Regions from separate parts of the Bradyrhizobium sp. 147 genome, predicted to be linked through region 3. Evidence: predicted binding sites of a transcription regulator. Region 3 holds the regulator's gene; each other region holds the start of a gene.
The links. The regulator PhoB, encoded in region 3, activates phosphate uptake and scavenging genes when phosphate is short. The targets are predictions, from matches to a motif close to TGTCATNNANCTGTCAT.
Positions count from the first base shown of each region.

Region 1 (5,192 bases), on a different contig from region 3:
CGCGCACGCATCGACCATGTCGATCGCCGGCGACTACGAGTTCTTCTCACGCCCCGAATGGGCCGCGCTGCAAAAGGCCTATGGGCTTTCATTCCACACCCAACGCCAGATGCAGCCGGACTTCATGTACGCGGCGGTCGCGAGCGGCGAGGTCGACGTGATCGCCGGCTACACCAGCGACGGCCTGATTGCGAAATACGATCTCGTCGCGCTCGATGATCCCCGGCACGCCATCCCGCCCTACGACGCGATCCTGCTGCTCGCGCCCAAGCGAGCCGGTGACGAGCGGTTGCAGGCTGCGCTGAGGCCGCTGCTCGGCAGGGTCGACATCGCGACGATGCGCGAAGCCAATCTGCGCGCAAGCGGCAACGATGCGAATTCATCGCCCGATGCAGTGGCGAAGTGGCTGTGGGAGAAAGTGAGCAACAGGTAGGCTGGCGCGACTGGTTCAGCGTCGTCATGGCTTTCGCCCATGGGCCTTCGCCAGGAAGACGTTGGAGGGGCATGGGTGCTCCAACGGCGCTCTCATCGCAAGGAGCGTGAGAGACATCACAGCCCCCGGATCATCCCCGCGTTGATCAGCAGCCGGTTCAGCCGCCGCGCCTCGGCGCCATCCCTGCAGCCATAGAAGATGCCCTTGCAGCGGAGCATGATCTCCTTCTGCTCGGCGAAGGACGGATCGAGCGGGATGCCGGCAGCTTCCTGGATCACTAGCGGCAGATAGGGACCGTCGATCGTGTCCATCACGGCATCGCTCTTCACCGGCTCGAAATTGATGGCGTCGATCGCATAATAGGTTGCGTAGAGACGCGGATCGTAAGCGTCGAGCTTCTTGCCGAGGGCGCCCTCGTCGAGGCCGGGCTCAAGCAGGTTCGGCGCGAATTCCGGCTGGTGATCGCCGTAGCGCACGATCAGAAAAGGCTCGCCGGGAAAGTTCTTCTTCAGACCGGCGACGAAAGCTTTGTACTGCTCGGCGCTCATCGCCTGGCGGCGCAGATATTCGTCGATGGACGGCAAGTTGCCCGGCGCGCGCCAGTTCGGCAGCAGATCGGGACGGAAGCGCGTCTCCCAGGGGAAATGATTGGCGCCGAGATAGATGAAGGTGAACAGCGGCTTGTTCGGCGGTTGTTGCCCTATCAGCTGAAGCGCCTTGTCGTAGAAGAAGGAGTCCGGCTCGACGTCCTTGGCACCCAGATCCTCCGAATCGAGGAAACGTTCGATGCCGGTCGTCATCTGGAAGCTGCGCGCGCCCATGAAGCCACCATGGGCGGGATAAAGCGACAGGGTGTCGTAGCCGCAACGGCGCAGTGCCAATGGCAGGCCGCGTTCGACGCGGTTCGAGGCGATGCGCGTCACGAAATAGGCGAAGCGGCCGAACGAACGCGACGAGAGCCCCGCAAGCACGTTGTATTCGGTGAACCAGCTCGGCCCGCCATTGCTCTCGGCCAGGAACGTGCGCTGCTTGCCGTCCCAGGACGTGAAATGGTCGCCGTAACGCGGTGGCACCTTGATGCCCGGCGCGGCGCGGATGTCGAAGCTCGATTCATCATGGATCATGATGATATTGGGGCGGCGGCCCGCAGGATGGCAGGCGTCCACCAGCGGCACGTTGAGCCGCTCGTTGGTGGAGGCTGCGGATTCCATGAAACCGTACTGCACGAAGTCGGCGACCGCTGTGACGCCGGAGCGGAAGAATTTCGAGAGATAGCCATCGTCGTAATAGCCGCGCCAGGCCTGGTCAGGATGATAAAGCGAATAGCCGACCAGTGCGGCAACACAGGCGAGCTTGCAGGCAAGCGCCGGCAGCCGGCGGATGCGGAACGGATCAAGCCACCACAGCGCATACATCAGCGGCAACGTGACGAGGCCGGCCAGGATCACCGACCAGCGCAGATTCGGGAAGATCGTGAACAGGAACGCGACGCTGTCGCGGTCGATCATCATCAAATCGATGAAGTTGACCGTCATCTGCACGACTTCGTGCTTGAGCCGCGACAGCAGCACCAGCACGACGACCATGGTCAGCGACAGCGCGCCCGACAGCGCCGGGCGCCGCAGCAGCGTGATCCAGAAGAAGTTGAGGATGCCCCAGGCTAGGGCGAAGGAGAGGCGCGAGCCGAAATCGGTCTCGGTCTCGTACATCAGCGCCAGCGCTGCGAAATGCGGCGCCGTGACCGCGAGCAGCCGCCAGATGCCGAGCGCGGCGACGCTCGCAAGCACGGCGGTGGTGGCAGAAGGACCTGGATTGGGCGCGGACGCCATCGACGACACGCAACTTCTGGTCCGGCGCGGTGATGCCAAGCCGCTTGGCCGGCATCAAGACGGCTGGCGGCGCCCAGCGCAGCCGGAAGCCTGCGCCGTGTCATAAAACTGTAACGGAACGGTCAAGGTCAGGCAACGCGTTCGGCGATCCGACATCGCTTATTGTTAGCGAAAGACGGTGGGCCGCAGCCGGCAGGCAGCTACTCAACGTCAGGGCTGGGCGATCCCAGCGATGAACAGGTCGATCACCCCCTCCGCCATCCGCTCGATCTCGCCCTCCTCGATGCCCCAGCGCGGAAAGTGGCCATCGAGGTTCATCCGGGCAAAACCGTAGACCAACGCGCGAGCGGCGATCTGGATGCGCTTCAGATCCGCCGACCTCAGCAGGCCCTGCTCGGCCGCATCAGTCAGCATCCGTTCCGACAGCGCGATCAGCTCGGCATTGTCGCGGGTCAGCTCCGCCGAGCTGCCATGGGCGAAGTAGCGTCCGGTGGAGATGATCTCGAAATGGGCCGGATTGCGCATGGCCCAGCGCAGGTAAGCGAGGCCAAAGGCGCGAAAACGCTCCAGTGGACTCTTGGGCGCTGCCTCGCCGAGCGCCGCTTCGATCTCGGCGCGGAAGCGCCGCTGCGCCTCCTCGGCCACCGCCGCCATCAAGGCATCGCGGTTCGGAAAGTGCCGGAACGGCGCGCCCGGCGACACCGCGGCCCGGCGCGCCGCCTCGCGGACGGAGACCTCGGCACCTTCGGCCGCCAATTGCAGCGCAGCGTCAATCAGCACACGGCGAAGGTCGCCATGGTGATACGGCCGGGCTTCGGGTGTTCGGCGGGCACGCGGCTTGGACGTCTGACGGGCGGGCATGGCGTCTTCTAGCATCACCCGAACGTGAATGTAAGCAGCGATTACACCATTGACGATCTTGCTGCTGTATATGTAATCACTGATTACATCAAAGGAGATTCGCCATGTCACAACGTCAAAGCTGGCTCGAAGGCTGGCGGCTGCTTGCCGTCCTAACGCTCAGTCTGATCGCCCTGAGCCTGTGGATCGCCTCGATGCGGCTGTTCGAGGTTGAGGGCGTTCGCATGGTGATCCGCTTCACGGCGCGAAGTTCGCTGCTGCTGTTCTGCCTCGCCTTCAGTGCCGCGGCGCTGGCGCGGCTCTCGCCCAATGCCTGGACGCGCTGGCAGCACCGTAACCGCCGCTATCTAGGCTTGAGCTTCGCGTCCTCCCACGCCATCCACGCGGCGGCGATCGTCGCGTTCGCCAGGATGGATCCGGCCGGCTTTGCCCAGGCGACCTCCGCCGCCTCCTACATCTTCGGCGGCATCGGCTATGGCTTCATTATCGCGATGAGTGCGACCTCGTTCGACCGCACCGCCGCGCTGCTCGGACCGCGCACCTGGCGCATACTGCACGTCGCGGGCGGCTACTATCTCTGTTTCCAGTTCATGGTGTCGTTCGGCAAGCGCGTGCCGGCCATGCCGCTCTACGCCGCATTCCTCATTCCGCTGCTGATCGTGCTGACGTTGCGCATCATAGCGATAGCCCGCCACCCGCGCGGGCAAACCGTCGCCGCGGGCTGAAACGCCCAAGCTCACTGCGGCAGCAATCCGAGCCGCTTGGCGATGATGCGGTCGAGCATCCGTTTCGGTAGCACGGCCGCAATCAGGTGACGGAGCGGGTCCGGCGTGATCTGGTAGCGCACCTTCGGGCTTGGCGCCGTCAGCGCTTCGAACACGATTTCGGCGATGCGCTCGGCGGGCAGGCCCTTGGCGCCGATGTCCATCATGAACGCCATCACCTTGTTCAGCGCCGGCAGATAGGGCGAGTTCTGGTAGACGGAAAGGTCGATCTCTTCGGCCTTGCTCCAGATCGGCGTCTTCACCGCGCCGGGGGCGACGATGATGACGTCGATGCCGAACAGCATCAGCTCGCGGCGCAGGCTCTCCGACAGGCCCTCGATGGCGTGCTTGGAGGTGCTGTAAGGCGCCGACAGCGGATTGCCGCTCTTGCCAGCGACCGAGCTGATCATCACGATCCGGCCCTTCGGCCCCTTCAGCATGGGGTCTGCGCCGAGCAGCGGCCCGAACGCCTGCGTCGCGATGACAGGGCCAATGACGTTGACGTCCATCTGGCGGCGGAAATCATCGGCCGACAATTCGAGCACGGGACCGGCAACCGCGATGCCGGCATTGTTGACGAGACCGGCCAGCGTCTCGCCGCCCAACGCCGCGCGAACGTTTCGCCCGGCCGCGAGGACTGCCGCCTCGTCGGTGACGTCGAACAGCAGCGGGGTGAAGTTCGCACCGAACTCGCCTTGCAGCCGGTCGGCGTCGGCCTGCTTGCGGACACTGCCGAACACGCGATAGCCGCGCCCGATCAGGAATTTCGCAACGGCCCAGCCGATGCCCGTAGACGCCCCGGTAACGACGACAGATCGCATGGTCTTTCCACCTCGGGTTGGCGTGATCATGCAGGAGGAAGGTGCCTGTGTGCAAATGGCGCCCAGCGCGCAAGTCCGCGCGGCAGGTGTCGGTTCTTAAGATGAAGCGGCGCGCGAACGTTGCGACATGAGGTCGAAGGCACCTTGAACAGGCGGATGAAGAGTCGAATCTTTCACCCTGACGACGCAGCCCTTTTCACGATCAGGGAGTTCTAGAATTTTTGAAAAGGGACGCGAGATCAAGAATGTGGTTTAAGCGTCAGTTCTTGGCGTTCAAGCAGCGCGTCAACTCGCGAAGAATTTGAATGAAGCAACTATGCTTCGCGCGAGGAGGAAGAGAAAGATCGCGTTTGCGATCTCGCTCGAACATAGTCGCGAAGGCTTAAAGATTTGTTTGGTGAGCGAAGCTTTCGCTCGCGTGTCCCCGACAAGGCGCAGCGCATAAGCGATGCGTCGCGGGGCCGGGATCCAGAGGCCGCTTGGC
Region 1 covers NZ_JADPKL010000097.1:82,561-87,752, forward strand. The annotation lists gene IVA87_RS24640 (glycine betaine ABC transporter substrate-binding protein) at 1-433, shown strand, start outside; gene IVA87_RS24645 (LTA synthase family protein) at 550-2,262, opposite strand; gene IVA87_RS24650 (TetR/AcrR family transcriptional regulator) at 2,473-3,123, opposite strand; gene IVA87_RS24655 (hypothetical protein) at 3,228-3,848, shown strand; gene IVA87_RS24660 (SDR family oxidoreductase) at 3,860-4,708, opposite strand.
Region 1: a site for PhoB is predicted at 2,361-2,377, ahead of IVA87_RS24645 (LTA synthase family protein). Genes of this name have one in related genera too.

Region 2 (5,192 bases), on a different contig from region 3:
CGGCCGTGGAGTAGATCTCGGAGGCGATCTCGGCTTCGGCGATCGCATTGGCGACCACATAGGACTGGCCGAGCTTGCATTTGATCTGGACGAAAAAGGGAACCATCGCGGTCACTCCGAAAGCACATCTAGTCGGCTAATAGGCCAAAATCGGCCGGATTTAGCAAGCGAACTTGCCTGCCGCCAGATGTCGGTCCGGCGCTCAGCAGGTGACGGCCGCCGCGGCGAATGCATCCCTGAGCCGCTGCGCGAGCTCGACCTTGCGATACGGCTCGGTCAGCACGATCGCTTGCGCATGCGCGCGGCCCGGATTCAAGCTGGGCGCGATCCGAAGGCCATGATCATGCCGGAGCCCGAGCTCGTCCTGATCTCGACATTTTCGCGCAAGGCTCCCGCGCCAAATGGACTTTCGGGTCCGGGCGGCCCTCAACTGGCGGCGGCGGACAGTCCACCACTTGACGTCTCACGCATCGGCGAAGCACGCTGAGGGGCAAGACCATACCAAGAGAAGGGTGAGGTTGCATTTTGCAAAGCCTGCACGATTGCGGCCGCGTCCGCTTGCTTCGCTGGAGCACGGCGGTGTCGCGAATCAGCGCCGCTTGCAGCTGGTCGCGCTTGCTGGTGTTCCACGATCGCGCTAGGACAGGCCATGGCGGTGTCCGGATCAAGCAGATGTCTCCCGCGATGAGGACGCCCGTGGCGCTCACCATCGCCGGCTCCGATTCGAGCGGAGGCGCCGGCATCCAGGCGGACCTGAAGACTTTTGCCGCGCTCGGCGTCTATGGCGCCTCCGCCATCACGGCGTTGACGGCGCAGAACACGCGCGGCGTCACGGGTATTCACGCAGTGCCGGCCGAGTTCGTCACCGCGCAGATCGATGCGGTGTTTTCCGATCTCGATGTCGGCGCCGTAAAAATCGGCATGGTGGCCCAGGCCCCCAGCATTGACGCGATCGCGGCCGCGCTGTCGCGCTGGGCGCCCCGGCACGTGGTGCTCGACCCCGTGATGGTGGCAACGTCCGGCGACCGGCTGCTGGCCTCCGACGCCGTCAAGGCGTTGCGCACGAGACTGATACCGCTGGCCTCGGTGATCACGCCGAACCTGCCCGAGGCCGCTGCGCTGCTCGATGCACCGGTCGCGGCCAACCAGGCCGAGATCGAAAGCCAGGGGCGCCGCCTGCTGGCGCTCGGCTGCCGCGCGGTCCTGATCAAGGGAGGACACGGCGAGGGCGCGGAGAGCGTCGACTATCTGGTCGATGCCGACAACGCCATCGCGCTCGCGGCGCCCCGCCTTGCCACCGAGAACACCCATGGTACCGGCTGCTCGCTGTCCTCGGCCGTCGCGGCGGGTCTCGCCAGAGGCGAGGCGCTCGAGCAGGCGGTCCGCAACGCCAAGGCCTGGATCAGCGCTGCGATTGGCGCCGCCGACCGCTTCAGCGTCGGCCACGGCCACGGGCCGATCCATCATTTCCAAAAGTTCTACTGACGACCGCTCGCTCAAGCGGGAGAGGGAGCGGCCTGCCCTCCGGGCTTCCAGTGCGAACCTGATCTTGGACGAGGCTCTGCGCGCCATGTCGCCTGATTGTCGCATGCGACTGATATTCGCAGGGCAGGCGAGGCAAGGCGTGATTCGTATCGGAAGGTGCCTCAAAAGTTCAATCGGTCATCCCCCTGTCACGGGACATTGTTACAGGCTGGCGCATGGGAAGTTACGATGTGAGTGACGAGAGCCCGGAGCGGCGCTTTCGCACGTTGTTCATCTCCGACGTCCATCTCGGAGCCCGCGGTTCTCAAGCCGATCTTCTGCTGGACTTCCTGCGCTACCACGATGCCGACACCATCTATCTCGTCGGCGACATCGTCGACGGCTGGGCGCTGAAATCGAGCTGGCACTGGCCGCAATCCCATAACGATCTCGTCCAGAAGCTGCTGCGCAAGGCGCGCAAGGGCGCCAAGGTCATCTACATTCCCGGCAATCACGACGAGTTCCTGCGCAACTATTACGGCACGCATTTCGGCGGCATCGACGTGGTCGAAAACACCGTGCATACCGGCGTCGACGGCAAGCGCTATCTCGTGATTCACGGCGACATCTTCGACCTCGTGGTGCAGAACGCGCGCTGGCTCGCTCATCTCGGTGACAAGGCCTACGATTTCGCGATCCAGATGAACCGCCTCGTCAACTTCTTCCGCCGCTTGTTCGGCGTGCCCTATTGGTCGCTGTCGCAATGGGCCAAGCAGAAGGTCAAGAACGCCGTCAACTATATCGGCGCGTTCGAACAGGCGCTCGCCGCCGACGCGCGACGTCACGACGCGGACGGCGTGATCTGCGGCCACATCCATTACGCCGTGATCCGCGACGAGGCCGGCATTCGCTACATGAATTGCGGCGACTGGGTCGAGAGCTGCACCGCGCTGGTCGAGCACGACGACGGCCGTTTCGAGATCATCACCTGGGCGGATCATTTGCAGAAGCCGGCAACCGTCCCGCAGGTCGCGGCAAGAGCTGCCTGATGCGTATCCTGGTCGCGACCGACGCCTGGCACCCGCAAGTCAACGGTGTGGTTCGGACGCTGACCAAGCTGGCCGACGCGGCAGAGGGGCTCGGCGTCGCGTTCACGTTCCTGACGCCGCAATCGTTCCGCACCTTTGCCATGCCGAGCTATCGCGACGTGCGCCTCGCCATGCCGCGCCCGGCGCGAATTGCAAAGCTGATCGAAGAAGCACGTCCGGACAGCATCCACATCGCGACGGAGGAGCCGATCGGCCTGATGGTCCGCCGCTATTGCCGCCAGCGCAAGCTGCCGTTCACGACCAGCTTCCATACCCGCTTTCCAGAATATGTCCGGGCTCGCGTGCCAGTGCCGGGCTCGCTGATCTGGCGCGCGCTGCGCCGCTTCCATGCGCCCAGCCGCGCCGTGATGGCGGCGACGCCTGCGCTCGCGCGCGAGCTCGCCGAGCGCGGCTTCGACAATGTCGTGCTGTGGCCGCGCGGCGTCGACACCCATTTGTTCCATCCGCGCGCGGTCGACCTGTGTCTGCCGGCGCCGGTGTTCCTCTCGGTCGGCCGGGTCGCGGTGGAGAAGAACCTCGAGGCCTTTCTCGACCTCGACCTGCCCGGCACCAAGGTGATCGTTGGTGACGGTCCGGCGCGGGCCTCGCTCAAGAGGCCTATCCCGATGCGATCTTCCTCGGCGAGAAGCACGGCGAGGCGCTGGCGGAAATCTATGCTGCGGCCGACGTCTTCGTGTTCCCGAGCAAGACCGACACTTTCGGCCTGGTCCTGCTGGAGGCGCTCGCAAGTGGCCTGCCGGTGGCGGCCTTTCCGGTGAAGGGACCCCGCGACGTGATCGGCAATGCGGCGGTCGGCGCGCTCGATCACGATCTGCGCACCGCCTGCTTCGCCGCGCTCGACATCTCCAGGCAGGACTGCGTCGCGTTCGCCGCCAATTACACCTGGGAGGCTTCGGCCCGGGCTTTCCTGGCCAGCATCGAGGCGCTGGGCGCGGTGCTGCCCGGCCGGAAAGGGGCGGAACCGCCGCGCTTCGTGGCCTAATCGACAAAAAATCCTCGCGGGGAGATGTCTTGCTCGCGGCTCCCAGGCCGCGATAAGGTCTGATATGATCGAACAGCTCCTCCCGGTCGGCCCCGCCGACATCGACGCCGCAGCGCGCGTGATCGCGCCTTACGCCATCCGCACCCCGCTGTTGTCTTTCCCCGTGCTCAACGAGCGCGTCGGCGCAAAGGTCTTCCTGAAGCCGGAGATGCTCCAGCGCACCGGCTCGTTCAAGTTCCGTGGCGCCTTCAACAAGGTATTCTCGATCCCGCAGGACAAGCGCGCCGGCGGCGTCGTCGCATTCTCCTCCGGCAACCACGCCCAGGGCGTGGCGGCCGCGGCGAAGATCCTCGACATGCAGGCGACGATCGTGATGCCGGCGGATGCGCCGCTGTCCAAGCGCGAGCGCACCAAATCCTACGGCGCCGAGGTCGTGCTGTACGATCGCGACCGCGACGACCGCGAGGCGATCTCGCGCGGCATTGCCGAGAAGCGCGGTGCGACGCTGGTCAAGCCGTATGACGATCCCTTCGTGATTGCGGGGCAGGGTACCGCCGGCCGCGAGATCGCCGAGGACATGGCGGGCCTCGGCCTTGCCCCCGACATCGTGGTGGCGCCGGCTTCCGGCGGCGGCCTGATCGCGGGCGTCGCGACGGCCGTGAAGGCGCGCTATCCGCTGGCCGAAATCGTGGTCGCGGAGCCCGAGGCGTTCGACGATCACGGCATTTCGCTGACCGCGGGTCATCGCGAGCCGCATCCGCCGGCAGGCCGCACCATCTGCGATGCGCTGATGGCCCTGATGCCCGGCGAGATGACGTTTGCGATCAACAGCAAGCTGCTCGCGCGCGGTGTCACCGCGTCGGATGCCGAAGTCGGTGCTGCCGTGGCGTTTGCCTATCGGGAGCTCAAGCTCGTGGTGGAGCCGGGCGGGGCCGTTGGCCTTGCCGCGCTGCTGGCGGGACGTCTCGACGTCGCCGGCAAGAACGTCGTGATCGTGCTCTCCGGCGGCAATGTCGATGCGGATCTGTTCGCCGAGCTGGTGGCTTAATGGATTCCGGGCTTGCGCCTCTAGGCGCATCCCGGAATGACGATGTGCAAGAGCTGACATGAAGAAGGGGCAGAGCGTTGCCGCTCTACCCCTTTTGCATTTGTGGCTTGGCGGATTCAGCTTGCCCCTTGCTCGGTGCAACCTCTCCCGCTTGCGGGGGAGGTCGGCGCGAAGCGCCGGGTGGGGGCTCTTTCCTCTTGGGGGTCCTCGACTGTGGAAGCACCCTCTCCCCAACCCTCCCCCGCAAGCTGGGGGAGGGCGCGCACCTTCTCCGCGCGATCAGTGCATGAAGCTCCGGCGATTGTTGCCGCCCATGCTCGGCGCCTGGTTCATCGACTGGCGAAAGTTGTTGCCGCTGTTGACCATGCGGGTCGGCATCGTGTTGAGCTGCGGACGATTGTTCGCCACGTTGTTCTGGACCTGCACCTTGTTCACCGGATTGTTGTTGAGCTTCACGATGCCGGTGTTGCCGTTGTTGATGCGGATCGGGTGGTTCTGGGTCTGAACGTTGATCGGCTTTGCCTCGACGTTCGGGCCGCCCTTGCCGACATTGACCGGCATGCTCACGATCCTGCCGGGTTTGCCGTTG
Region 2 covers NZ_JADPKL010000077.1:115,435-120,626, forward strand. The annotation lists gene IVA87_RS17265 (Lrp/AsnC family transcriptional regulator) at 1-106, opposite strand, end outside; gene thiD (bifunctional hydroxymethylpyrimidine kinase/phosphomethylpyrimidine kinase) at 685-1,485, shown strand; gene IVA87_RS17275 (UDP-2,3-diacylglucosamine diphosphatase) at 1,701-2,513, shown strand; partial or broken gene IVA87_RS17280 (glycosyltransferase family 1 protein) at 2,513-3,555, shown strand; gene IVA87_RS17285 (threonine/serine dehydratase) at 3,620-4,603, shown strand; gene IVA87_RS17290 (caspase family protein) at 4,883-5,192, opposite strand, start outside.
Region 2: a site for PhoB is predicted at 1,661-1,677, ahead of IVA87_RS17275 (UDP-2,3-diacylglucosamine diphosphatase). Genes of this name have one in related genera too.

Region 3 (5,192 bases):
GTCGAGCCGTGCGAGCCGGGCGTCATGCCGGAAGCCGCTTCCGCGGTGGCAAGACAAGCGCCGATCGGGAAGCCGCCACCGAGCGCTTTCGCCAGCGACATCACGTCGGGGGTAACGCCGAGACGGCGATGCGCGAACAGATCGCCGGTGCGGCCCATGCCGGTCTGCACCTCGTCGAACGCGAGCAACAGCCCCTTCTCGTCGCAGAGCTGACGCAGCGCCTTGAGGAAGGCGGGTGTTGACGAACGCACGCCGCCCTCGCCCTGGATCGGCTCGATCAGGATGCCGGCGGTCTGCGGACCGATCGCCTTCTTCACGGCCTCGATGTCGCCATGCGGGACTTGGTCGAAGCCATCCATGGGCGGGCCGAAACCTTCAAGATATTTTGCCGAGCCCGTCGCCGCCAGCGTCGCCAGCGTGCGGCCGTGGAAGGCGCCTTCGAAGGTGATCATGCGATAGCGATCGGGATGGCCCTTGGCGGCGTGATAGCGCCGCACGACCTTGATCACGCATTCCAACGCTTCGGCGCCGGAATTGCAGAAGAACACGAAGTCCGCGAAACTTTCGTTGCACAGACGCGTTGCAAGCCGTTCGCCATCGGGACTCTGGAACAGGTTCGACATGTGCCAGAGCCTGGTCGCCTGCTCCTGCAACGCCTTGACCAATGCGGGATGGGCGTGGCCGAGCGCGTTCACCGCGACGCCCGAGGTGAAATCGAGATAGCGATCGCCATTGGTCGCGATCAGCCAGCAGCCTTCGCCGCGCTCGAAGCCAAGGTCCGCCCTGGCGAAAACGGGAAGCAGATGCGGCGCGGCGCTGTTGGTCATGACCATCACTTGGATGTTGCATTTGGACGTTGAGACCTGCCTGGCATGCCTTGCGCAGCGCACCATTGACCGGTCCGGAAAACGAAACGTGCCGCCTTTTAAGGGCGGCACGCGTCACCATCTTATGCCTGGCAAGACGGGTGTCAATGCCGCCGGAAAGCCTCGCGAAACGCCGAATCCGTAGTCTTGCGGTGCCGATCTTGCAGGGTTTTCACCACGGAACATGTGGAAGCGAGTCGGCGGACTCTTGCGCGGGAGTCACGCCATATTGTAGCGTTCGGACTGTCAGATACGACATCTCGTGCAGCGGTTCTGATCCCAAGAGTCCTCATGTACCGGCGTAAACGTTCGGGCGTCAGTCACGCGCCCGGCGAGCCTTAAGGGATTCTGACGGCACGGGTTTTTCAAGGCTTAAGCATTCGCTGTGAGGCCCCAGGATGGCGGCGCGCAACGAGGGAAAGGGTGCAATGACGGTTTTGACCTGGTCCGATGATCGCGTCGAGCAGCTGAAGAAGCTCTGGGAGGCCGGACTTTCGGCCAGCCAGATCGCGGCCGAGCTCGGCAATGTGACCCGCAATGCCGTGATCGGCAAAGTGCACAGGCTTGGCCTGTCGGGCCGCGCCAAGAGCCCTTCATCGGCAGCGCCGCGGCCGCGCAAGGCGCGGCCCGCGCAGCATATGATGCGGGTGACCCGGCCGATCTCGCGCGGCAACACCGCGCTGGCGCAGGCCTTCGAGGTCGAGGTGGAGGCCGAACCGGTCACCTACGACAACGTGGTGCCGATGAGCCAGCGGCTGTCGCTGCTGGAATTGAACGAGGCGACGTGCCACTGGCCGGTCGGCGATCCCTCCAGCCCGGACTTCTTCTTCTGTGGCGGCAAGGCGCTGTCAGGCCTGCCCTACTGCGCCCAGCACTCGCGCGTCGCCTATCAGCCGGCAGCGGATCGCCGGCGGGCGGCACCGAAGCCGAGCACGCGGTGATTATTTCCTGAGATCGAGCCGGCAGCCGTCACGCGGTGACGGCGCAACAAACCCGATGTCGTCCCGGACAAGCGTAGCGCCGATCCGGGACCGATAGCCACCGCAAGCCGTGGTTACGGGGCCTCGGAGTTACCTTTTTCGCGCAACAATGGGCCCGGGTCCCGGATCGGCGCTTCGCTCCGGACAACGCTGCGCGTTGCCGGAGCTACGCTTGTCCGGGACGACGGCCGAGATTGTTGACGCAGCTGGGCCTACGTCTGCTCCGCCTTTGCAAACCGATCATCCAGCGCATAACCCGCGCCGCGGACGGTACGGATCGGGTCCTGCTCGCGGCCGAGATTGAGCAGCTTGCGCAGGCGGCCGATATGGACGTCGACGGTGCGCTCGTCGATGTAGATGTCGCGGCCCCAGACGCTGTCGAGCAGCTGCTCGCGCGAGAACACGCGACCGGGATGCTCCAGGAAAAACTCCAGCAGGCGATATTCGGTCGGGCCGAGATCGATCGGCCGGCCCGAACGCGCGACGCGGCGCTTGTCGCGATCGAGCTCGATGTCGCCATAGGCGAGCACGGTGGCGAGCCGCTCGGGGCTTGCGCGCCGCAGAAGGCCCTTCACGCGCGCGAGCAGCTCCGGCACCGAGAACGGCTTGACGATGTAGTCGTCGGCGCCGGTCGCAAGACCCCGCACCCGCTCGCTCTCCTCGCCGCGCGCGGTCAGCATGATGATCGGGAGCTGCTTGGTCTCGGGACGGGTGCGCAGCCGCCGGCACAGCTCGATGCCGGACAGTCCCGGCAGCATCCAGTCGAGCACGATCAGATCGGGGATGTGTTCCTTAAGGCGGGTGTCGGCGTCGTCGCCGCGCATCACCGTCTCCACGTCATAGCCGTCGCCTTCGAGGTTGTAACGCAGAAGCTCGGTGAGAGCTTCCTCGTCCTCAACCACCATAATGCGTGCGCCCATGTTGTCGTCGCTCCCTAGGTATTCGGTACCGTCGTGGCGAAGGTCGTCATGTCGCCCTTCGGCCGCTTGTCGGTGATCGCCTGCCCCTCGATCATGTAGAACACGGTCTCGGCGATGTTGGTGGCGTGATCACCGATCCGCTCGATGTTCTTGGCGCAGAACATCAGATGGATGCAGAACGAGATGTTGCGCGGATCCTCCATCATATAAGTGAGGAGCTCGCGAAACAGAGAGGTGCAGATGGCGTCCACTTCCTCGTCGCCCTTCCACACTGCCATCGCCGCCGGCAAATCGTGCGCGGCATAGGCATCAAGCACCGACTTGACCTGCTGCTGCACGAGGTCGGTCATGTGCTCCAGGCCGCGGAACAGTTTCAGCGGATGGAAGTCTGTCTCCAGCGCCGCAACGCGCTTGCCCATGTTCTTGGCGAGGTCGCCGATGCGCTCAAGATCGGTGGCAACGCGCATGGCGCCGACGATCTCGCGCAAATCCACCGCCATCGGCTGGCGGCGGGCGATGGTGAGCACGGCGCGCTCCTCGATGCGCTTCTGAAGCGCGTCGAGCTCGGCATCGGTGGTGACGACGCGCTGGCCGAGCGCGACGTCGCGGCGGATCAGCGCGTCGACGGAATCGACGATCATGCGCTCGGCGATGCCGCCCATCTCGGCGACGAGGCGAGTGAGCTCCTGGAGGTCGGTATCGAAGGCCTTTGCGGTATGTTCAGTACCCATGTCCCGTCTCCTCAGCCGAACCGGCCGGTGATGTAATCCTGCGTACGCCGATCGCTCGGCGACGTGAAGATCTTGCTGGTGTCATCGAACTCGATCAGCTCGCCGAGATACATGAAGGCGGTTTTATCAGAGACGCGCGCCGCCTGCTGCATATTGTGGGTGACGATCGCGATCGTGTAGTTCTCGGACAATTCCTGGATCAGCTCCTCGACCTTGGCGGTCGAGATCGGGTCGAGCGCCGAGCAGGGCTCATCGAACAAGATCACTTCGGGCCGTACCGCGACCGTGCGGGCAATGCAGAGGCGCTGCTGCTGGCCGCCGGAGAGCGACAGGCCGGACGCGTTGAGCTTGTCCTTGACCTCGTTCCACAGCGCGCCGCCGCGCAGCGCCTTCTCGACGCGGTCGTCCATCTCGGACTTCGAGATCTTCTCATAGAGGCGGATGCCGAAGGCGATGTTCTCGTAGATCGTCATCGGGAACGGCGTCGGTTTCTGGAACACCATGCCGACCCGGGCGCGCAGCAGGTTGAGGTCCAGCTTGGGATCAAGGATGTTGGTCTGGTCGAGCAACAGCTGGCCGGTGGCGCGCTGGCCTGGATAGAGATCGTACATCCGGTTGAAGATGCGCAGCAGGGTCGACTTGCCGCAGCCCGACGGGCCGATGAAGGCCGTGACGCGGTTGGTGCCGAGGGCCAGATTGATGTTCTTCAGCGCGTGGTGCTCACCGTAGTAGAAATTGAGGTTGCGCGCGGTCACCTTGGCAGGCGCCTCGGGTAGCGGCTGTGAGCCGGGATGAACGGTCGGCGCACTTACGGAAACAGACATTTCACTCATTTTGCAGTCCTCTCGGCGCCAAGGATGCGCGCGCCAATGTTCAGGGCAAGCACGGTCAGGGTAATGAGCAGCGCCCCACTCCAGGCGAGCTGCTTCCAATAGGCGTAGGGGCTCTGCACGAAGTTGTTGATGGTGACAGGCAGGTTGGCCATCGTCTTGTCGAGACCGAGGCTGAAGAACTGGTTCGATAGCGCCGTGAACAGCAGCGGCGCGGTCTCGCCGGCGACGCGCGCAGTCGCCAGCAGCACGCCGGTGATCAGGCCGGAGCGCGCGGCACGATAGGCGATCCGTTTGATCACCAGCGAACGCGGCAGGCCGAGCGCGCTGGCGGCTTCACGCAGCGGGTTCGGCACCAGCAGCAACATGTCTTCGGTCGTGCGCACCACGACCGGGATCACGATCACGGCGAGCGCCAGCGCGCCGGCGATCGCCGAGAAGCCGCGCATCGGCACCACCACCGCGCCGTAGATGAACAGGCCGATGATGATCGAAGGCGCCGAGAGCAGGATGTCGTTGATGAAGCGGATCACCGAGGTCAGCTTGTCGTTGCGGCCGTACTCGGCGAGATAGGTGCCGGCGAACAGGCCGAGCGGCGCGCCGATGCCGACGCCGATCACGGTCATGATCAGCGAGCCGACGATGGCGTTGAGCAGACCGCCCTCGTTCGATCCGGGCGGGGGCGTGTTCTCGGTGAAGACCTGGTAGTTGAGCCCGGCCAGGCCATTGTAAAGCAGCGTGATCAAAATCAACGCGAGCCAAGTGACGCCGAAGGCGGCGGCTGCGATGCAGAGACCGCGGATGACGATGTCCCAGCGGCGACGGCGCGAATAGATCGGGTTCATGGCGTCACTTTCCGGCCTTG
Region 3 covers NZ_JADPKL010000005.1:54,787-59,978, forward strand. The annotation lists gene IVA87_RS00960 (aspartate aminotransferase family protein) at 1-827, opposite strand, end outside; gene IVA87_RS00965 (GcrA family cell cycle regulator) at 1,295-1,807, shown strand; gene phoB (phosphate regulon transcriptional regulator PhoB) at 2,059-2,766, opposite strand; gene phoU (phosphate signaling complex protein PhoU) at 2,781-3,497, opposite strand; gene pstB (phosphate ABC transporter ATP-binding protein PstB) at 3,509-4,330, opposite strand; gene pstA (phosphate ABC transporter permease PstA) at 4,327-5,172, opposite strand; gene pstC (phosphate ABC transporter permease subunit PstC) at 5,177-5,192, opposite strand, start outside.

Region 4 (5,192 bases), on a different contig from region 3:
CGTGCCGAGCAGCGCGATCGACAGCGTCTCGCCCAGCGCCTTCAGATAGACCGGAAACGAGGAGCCGGGATCGGGCGGGATCATCATCAGGCTGATCCAGCCGAGCTGGCTGAGGCCTGCGAGGAATCGTGACGGCGAGAAATCGAGATCGACCAGACCATAGATCAGGATCGCGAACGCCGCGACGATCATCGCGGGCGTTGCAAGCCGCGCCGAGGCCGGCCGGTCGAACACATCGGGATAGCGGGCGCGGATTTCTCGCGACTCGACTTGCTGCGGCCCGGTCACGTCCGCGCCTCCTTGCCGAACAGCCGGCCGCGCAGCCATCCGGTGGTGATGTCGATGATGAAGACGGTCACGATGATGGTGAGCAGGATCGCGCTGACGTCGGAGTAATAGAACTTGCGGATGGCGACGACGAGCTCCTGGCCGATGCCGCCGGCGCCGACGAAGCCCATCACCGAGGCTTCGCGAACGTTGATCTCGAAGCGCAGCAGCGCGTAGCTGGCATAACCTGCGGTGACCTGCGGCACGATTGCAAAGCGCATGCAAGACAGCCAGCTCGCCCCGGTCGAGCGGACGCCCTCGACCGGCTTCATGTCAGCATTCTCCACGATCTCCGAGAACAGCTTACCGAGCGCGCCGGTGGAGTGAATCGCGATCGCGAGCACACCCGCCATCGGACCTAACCCGAAGGCGATGACGAAGATCAGCGCGAACACGATGCCGGGAACGGTGCGGGCGAATTCGAGCAGGCGCCGCACCGTAAAGCGCAGCCAGGGCGCAGGCGAAGTGTTCTCCGCCGCGAAGAAGTTCAGGGCAAAGGCGAAGGTGGCGCCGATCAGCGTGCCGACATAGGAGATCAGCAGCGTCTCACCCAGCATCCTCAGCCATTTGCGCCAGCCCCAGAGCCACTCGCCGAGATCGGTCCAGACCCGCTGGCCGTTGTCGAGCGTGAGGATGCGATCGAAATAGCTGATGAAGTTGCCGAAATAGGTGAACAGCGTGCGCAAATTCACTTCGGCGCCGATCGCGGCGAGGACCAGCGCACCTGCGAAGATACCGGCTCCCAACAGCAGGCGCCAACGCTTGCGCGCGACCGCCTGGCGATAGGCGGCGTTGAGCACCGCAAGCTGCTGCTCGGGAAGGATCGAAACCACGACGGTCATCTGGTCAGAACAAGTGGTCGATCAAAGAGAAAGAGCCGGGTCCATCGACCCGGCTCCAGTGCATCGTCCCAAACTCAGGACGCCTTCTTCTTACGCAGCGCATCGACGAACTTGATCAGCTCGATCGTGCCATCCCAGTCCTTGTTGGTGGCGGGATGAAAGCCCTTCTTCTGGCCGTCCTGGAGGCGATCGAAGGCCGCCTTGTCCTTGGCCGGCGCGTCGAAGAACGCCTTCGCGATCGCCGCCTTGGCGTCGTCCGGCAGGTCCGAGTTGTAGGCGTATGGGCCGTTGATGATCGGCGCCGACTTATGGATGATGCGGAAATCGTCCTTCTTCATCGGCGAGCCGTCGGCATTCTTCAACATGCCCTTGGTCAGCATCTGCGCCAGCGTCGAATCGTCATCGCTGGTCCACTGGTTGGCGGCGACGTCGACCGTGCCCTGCGCCAGCGCCAGCATCGCGTTCTCGTGGCTGCCGGTGAAGACGACCTTGCCGAAATAGGTGTCGGCGTCGGCGATGCCCATCTTGTCCAGCTCGAAGCGCGGCACGTTGTTGCCCGAGGTCGAGTTCGGGTCGACGAGGCCGAGGTTCTTGCCCTTGAGGTCATCGACCTTCTTGTAGGGGCTGCTCGCCTTGACGAAAAACACGGAATAATAGCCGGTCGAGCCGTCGGCGTTGATGTCGTTGGCGAAGGCATCGGTCTTGACGCCGGTCAGACGGGCGCGGGCGAACGAGGCCGAGCCATAGCTCGCGATATGGATGTTGCCGGCGCGCTGGCCCTCGATCACCGCGGCGTAGTCGTTGGCGATGCGCAGCGTGACCTTCACGCCCAATTCCTTGGAGAGATAGCTCATGAACGGCGCCCAGCGCTCAGTGACGCCCGAAGCGTTTTCCGCTGGAATGACCGCGAAGGTCAGCTCGGGATATTTGGCTTTCCAGTCGTCCGCCGAGGCGGAGGTGGCAAGCGCGAGCGCGGCGGCGCCGGCAAGGATTAATCTGCGAGTGATCATGATACCCTCTTCGTCGGTTGGGGTCGGTTGACGCAAAAGACTTGAACTAATCGGGCGAGGCTCAGGCGGCAGCCGCCGTTCCAAGCGCCGGGACGCCCTCGGGCGCCGGGATGGGCATGCCGCCCATGACGTCGGCAGCCTCGAGATCGTAGAGCTCGCGCGCCACGTGATCGGTCAGCGCGGCCGGCGCGCCATCGAACACCACGCGGCCCTGCGCCATGCCGATCAGGCGGTCGCAATAGCTGCGCGCCAGATCGAGCGAATGCAGATTGCAGAGCACGGTGATGCCGAAATGCTTGTTGATGCGCAGCAGCGCATCCATCACGATCTTGGTGTTGCGCGGATCGAGCGAGGCAATCGGTTCGTCGGCGAGGATGATGTCGGGCTGCTGCACCAGGGCGCGGGCAATCGCCACGCGCTGCTGCTGTCCGCCGGAGAGCTGGTCGGCGCGCTGGGCGGCGAGCGCAGCGATGTCGAACTGCTCCAGCGCGGACATCGCCAGCGCCTTGTCCTGCTCGGGCCAGAGCTGCGACAGCGAGCGCCAGGCGGGCATCGTTGCGAGGCGTCCCATCAGGACGTTGGTGAGGACATCGAGCCGGCCGACCAGATTGAACTGCTGGAAGATCATCGCCGAGCGCGCCCGCCATTGCCGCAGCTCCTTGCCGCGCAGCGCGGTGACATCGGTGCCATCGAACAGGATGCGGCCCGCGGTCGGCGTCGCCAGGCGGTTGATGGTCCGCAGCAGGGTCGACTTGCCGGCGCCGGAGCGTCCGATCACACCGACGAAGCCGCCCGGGGAAACTTGAAACGAAGCGTCGTCCACCGCGGCCTTTGCGCCGAAGCGACACGTCAGACCTTCCACCACCAGCATGCAGGGCTCCAGATTAACTGAACCCACCGCTAACGCTGGCGCTTAACACTTGTGTGACATCCGCGTTGCGGTGCGGCGATCCAACACACGTCATCCCCTGTCATCGCCACGTCATGACGTTGTCATCAAAGCATTGTCATCAAGCCGCTCCAAGAAAAATGCCCCACCCTCGCGCTTCGGATGCAACATGGCCGCCAGAGCTCTTTCGATTCAGCCGACCATTGATCCCTCGGCCAAGCTGCACGAGGCCAGGCTCGGCGCCTACACCGAGGTCGGCGCGCGCACCGTACTGCATGACGTGGCGATGGGCGATTACTCCTATGTCGTCAACGATGCCCAGATCACCTACACCACCATCGGAAAGTTCTGCTCGATCGCGGCAATGACGCGGATCAATCCCGGCAATCATCCGATGCATCGTGCGACCCAGGCGCATTTCACCTACCGTTCAAGCGCCTATTTCGAAGGCGAGAGCGACGACACCGAGTTCTTCGACTGGCGCCGTCAACATCACGTCCATATCGGTCACGATGTCTGGATCGGCCACGGCGCGATCGTGCTGCCCGGCCGCAATATCGGCACCGGCGCGGTGATCGCGGCGGGCGCTATCGTGACCAAGGACGTGCCGGCCTACACCATCGTCGCCGGCAATCCGGCGCGCATCGTGCGGCGGCGGTTCTCGGAGCAGATCGCCGGCCGGCTCGCCAAGCTCGCCTGGTGGGACTGGGATCACGACAAATTGCGTGAAGCGCTGCCCGATTTCCGCAAGCTCGGGATTGAAGATTTCCTCGCGACATACGAAGCACGGGCGAGCTCTTTCACCGGTCCTCCTGCCAGCAAACCAAGCGCGGTCGCGTGACAGACATTTTCCTTGAAGGCGGCCGGGCCCTGATCGGCGCCGAGCTCGTCGAAACCTCACTTCTCGTGTCCGGAACGGACATTGCGTTGGTCGATGTCCCTCGCGGCCGCGCGCGGCTCGCGATTGATGCGCGCGACCTGCTGGTGCTGCCAGGCATCGTCGATCTGCATGGCGATGCCTTCGAGCGCCAGATGATGCCGCGCGCCGGCGTCGATTTCCCGATCGACGTCGCGCTCGCCGACAGTGATCGTCAGGCGATCAGCAACGGCATCACCACGGTGTTCCACGCCACGACCTGTTCGTGGGAGCCTGGCCTGCGCAGCGCTGGCAATGCGCGCGGCTTGATGGAGGCGATCGAGCGGCAGCGTCCGCAATTCGCCGCCGACACCCGCTTCCATCTGCGGCACGAGACCTACAATCTCGATGCCGAGACCGAGATCAGCCAGTGGCTCGCGGAAGGCCGCGTCGACCTGTTCGCCTTCAACGACCACATGGACGGCACGCTTGCCGATATGGCCAAGCCGCGCAAGCGCAACCGCATGGTGGAGCGCACCGGGCTGTCGAGCGAGGAATTTGACCGGCTGGTCGAACGTGTGGTGGCGCGCGCCGCCGACGTTCCGGCGTCGCTCTCGCGGCTCGCGGCGGCGGCCCGCGCCGCCGGGGTGCGGATGCTTTCGCATGACGATGCGACGCCGGCGATGCGCCAGGAGTTTCGCGATCTCGGTGCGATGATCGCCGAGTTTCCGATCAACGAGGAGACAGCGCGGGCGGCAGCAAGCCACGGCGACGCCATCGTTTATGGCGCCCCGAACGTCGTGCGCGGCGGCAGTCACACCGGCTGGACCAGAGCGTCGGACATGGTCGCCAAGGGTCTCTGCTCGGTGCTGGCCTCGGACTATTACTATCCGGCGCAGCTGCTGGCCGCATTCCGGCTCGCCGCCGACCGCGTGCTGCCGCTGGAGCAGGCCTGGGATTTGGTCTCTGCCGGACCTGCGCGTGCAACCGGCCTTACCGATCGCGGCGCCATCGCGCAAGGGCGCCGCGCCGACATTCTTTTGGTCGACGACAGCGTGGAGTTGCGGCCGCGGCTGATCGCCGTGATATCAGGCGGCAAGCTGGTGCATCTCACCGATGCGACGCGGCTGCTTGCGGCAGCGGCGGCGCCGCGCGAGGCTGTCGTTGCGGCTTAGATTGGTTATGCTGAGGCGATGACAGGTTTTCCCCGCTACGCGATCTATTTTGCGGCCGGCGCCGACAGCGCCCTCTCCCGCTTCGGCGCCGAG
Region 4 covers NZ_JADPKL010000089.1:132,112-137,303, reverse strand. The annotation lists gene phnE (phosphonate ABC transporter, permease protein PhnE) at 1-288, opposite strand, end outside; gene phnE (phosphonate ABC transporter, permease protein PhnE) at 285-1,169, opposite strand; gene phnD (phosphonate ABC transporter substrate-binding protein) at 1,244-2,179, opposite strand; gene phnC (phosphonate ABC transporter ATP-binding protein) at 2,241-3,050, opposite strand; gene IVA87_RS21735 (chloramphenicol acetyltransferase) at 3,238-3,909, shown strand; gene IVA87_RS21730 (alpha-D-ribose 1-methylphosphonate 5-triphosphate diphosphatase) at 3,906-5,099, shown strand; gene IVA87_RS21725 (DUF1045 domain-containing protein) at 5,118-5,192, shown strand, end outside.
Region 4: a site for PhoB is predicted at 3,160-3,176, ahead of phnC (phosphonate ABC transporter ATP-binding protein). Genes of this name have one in related genera too.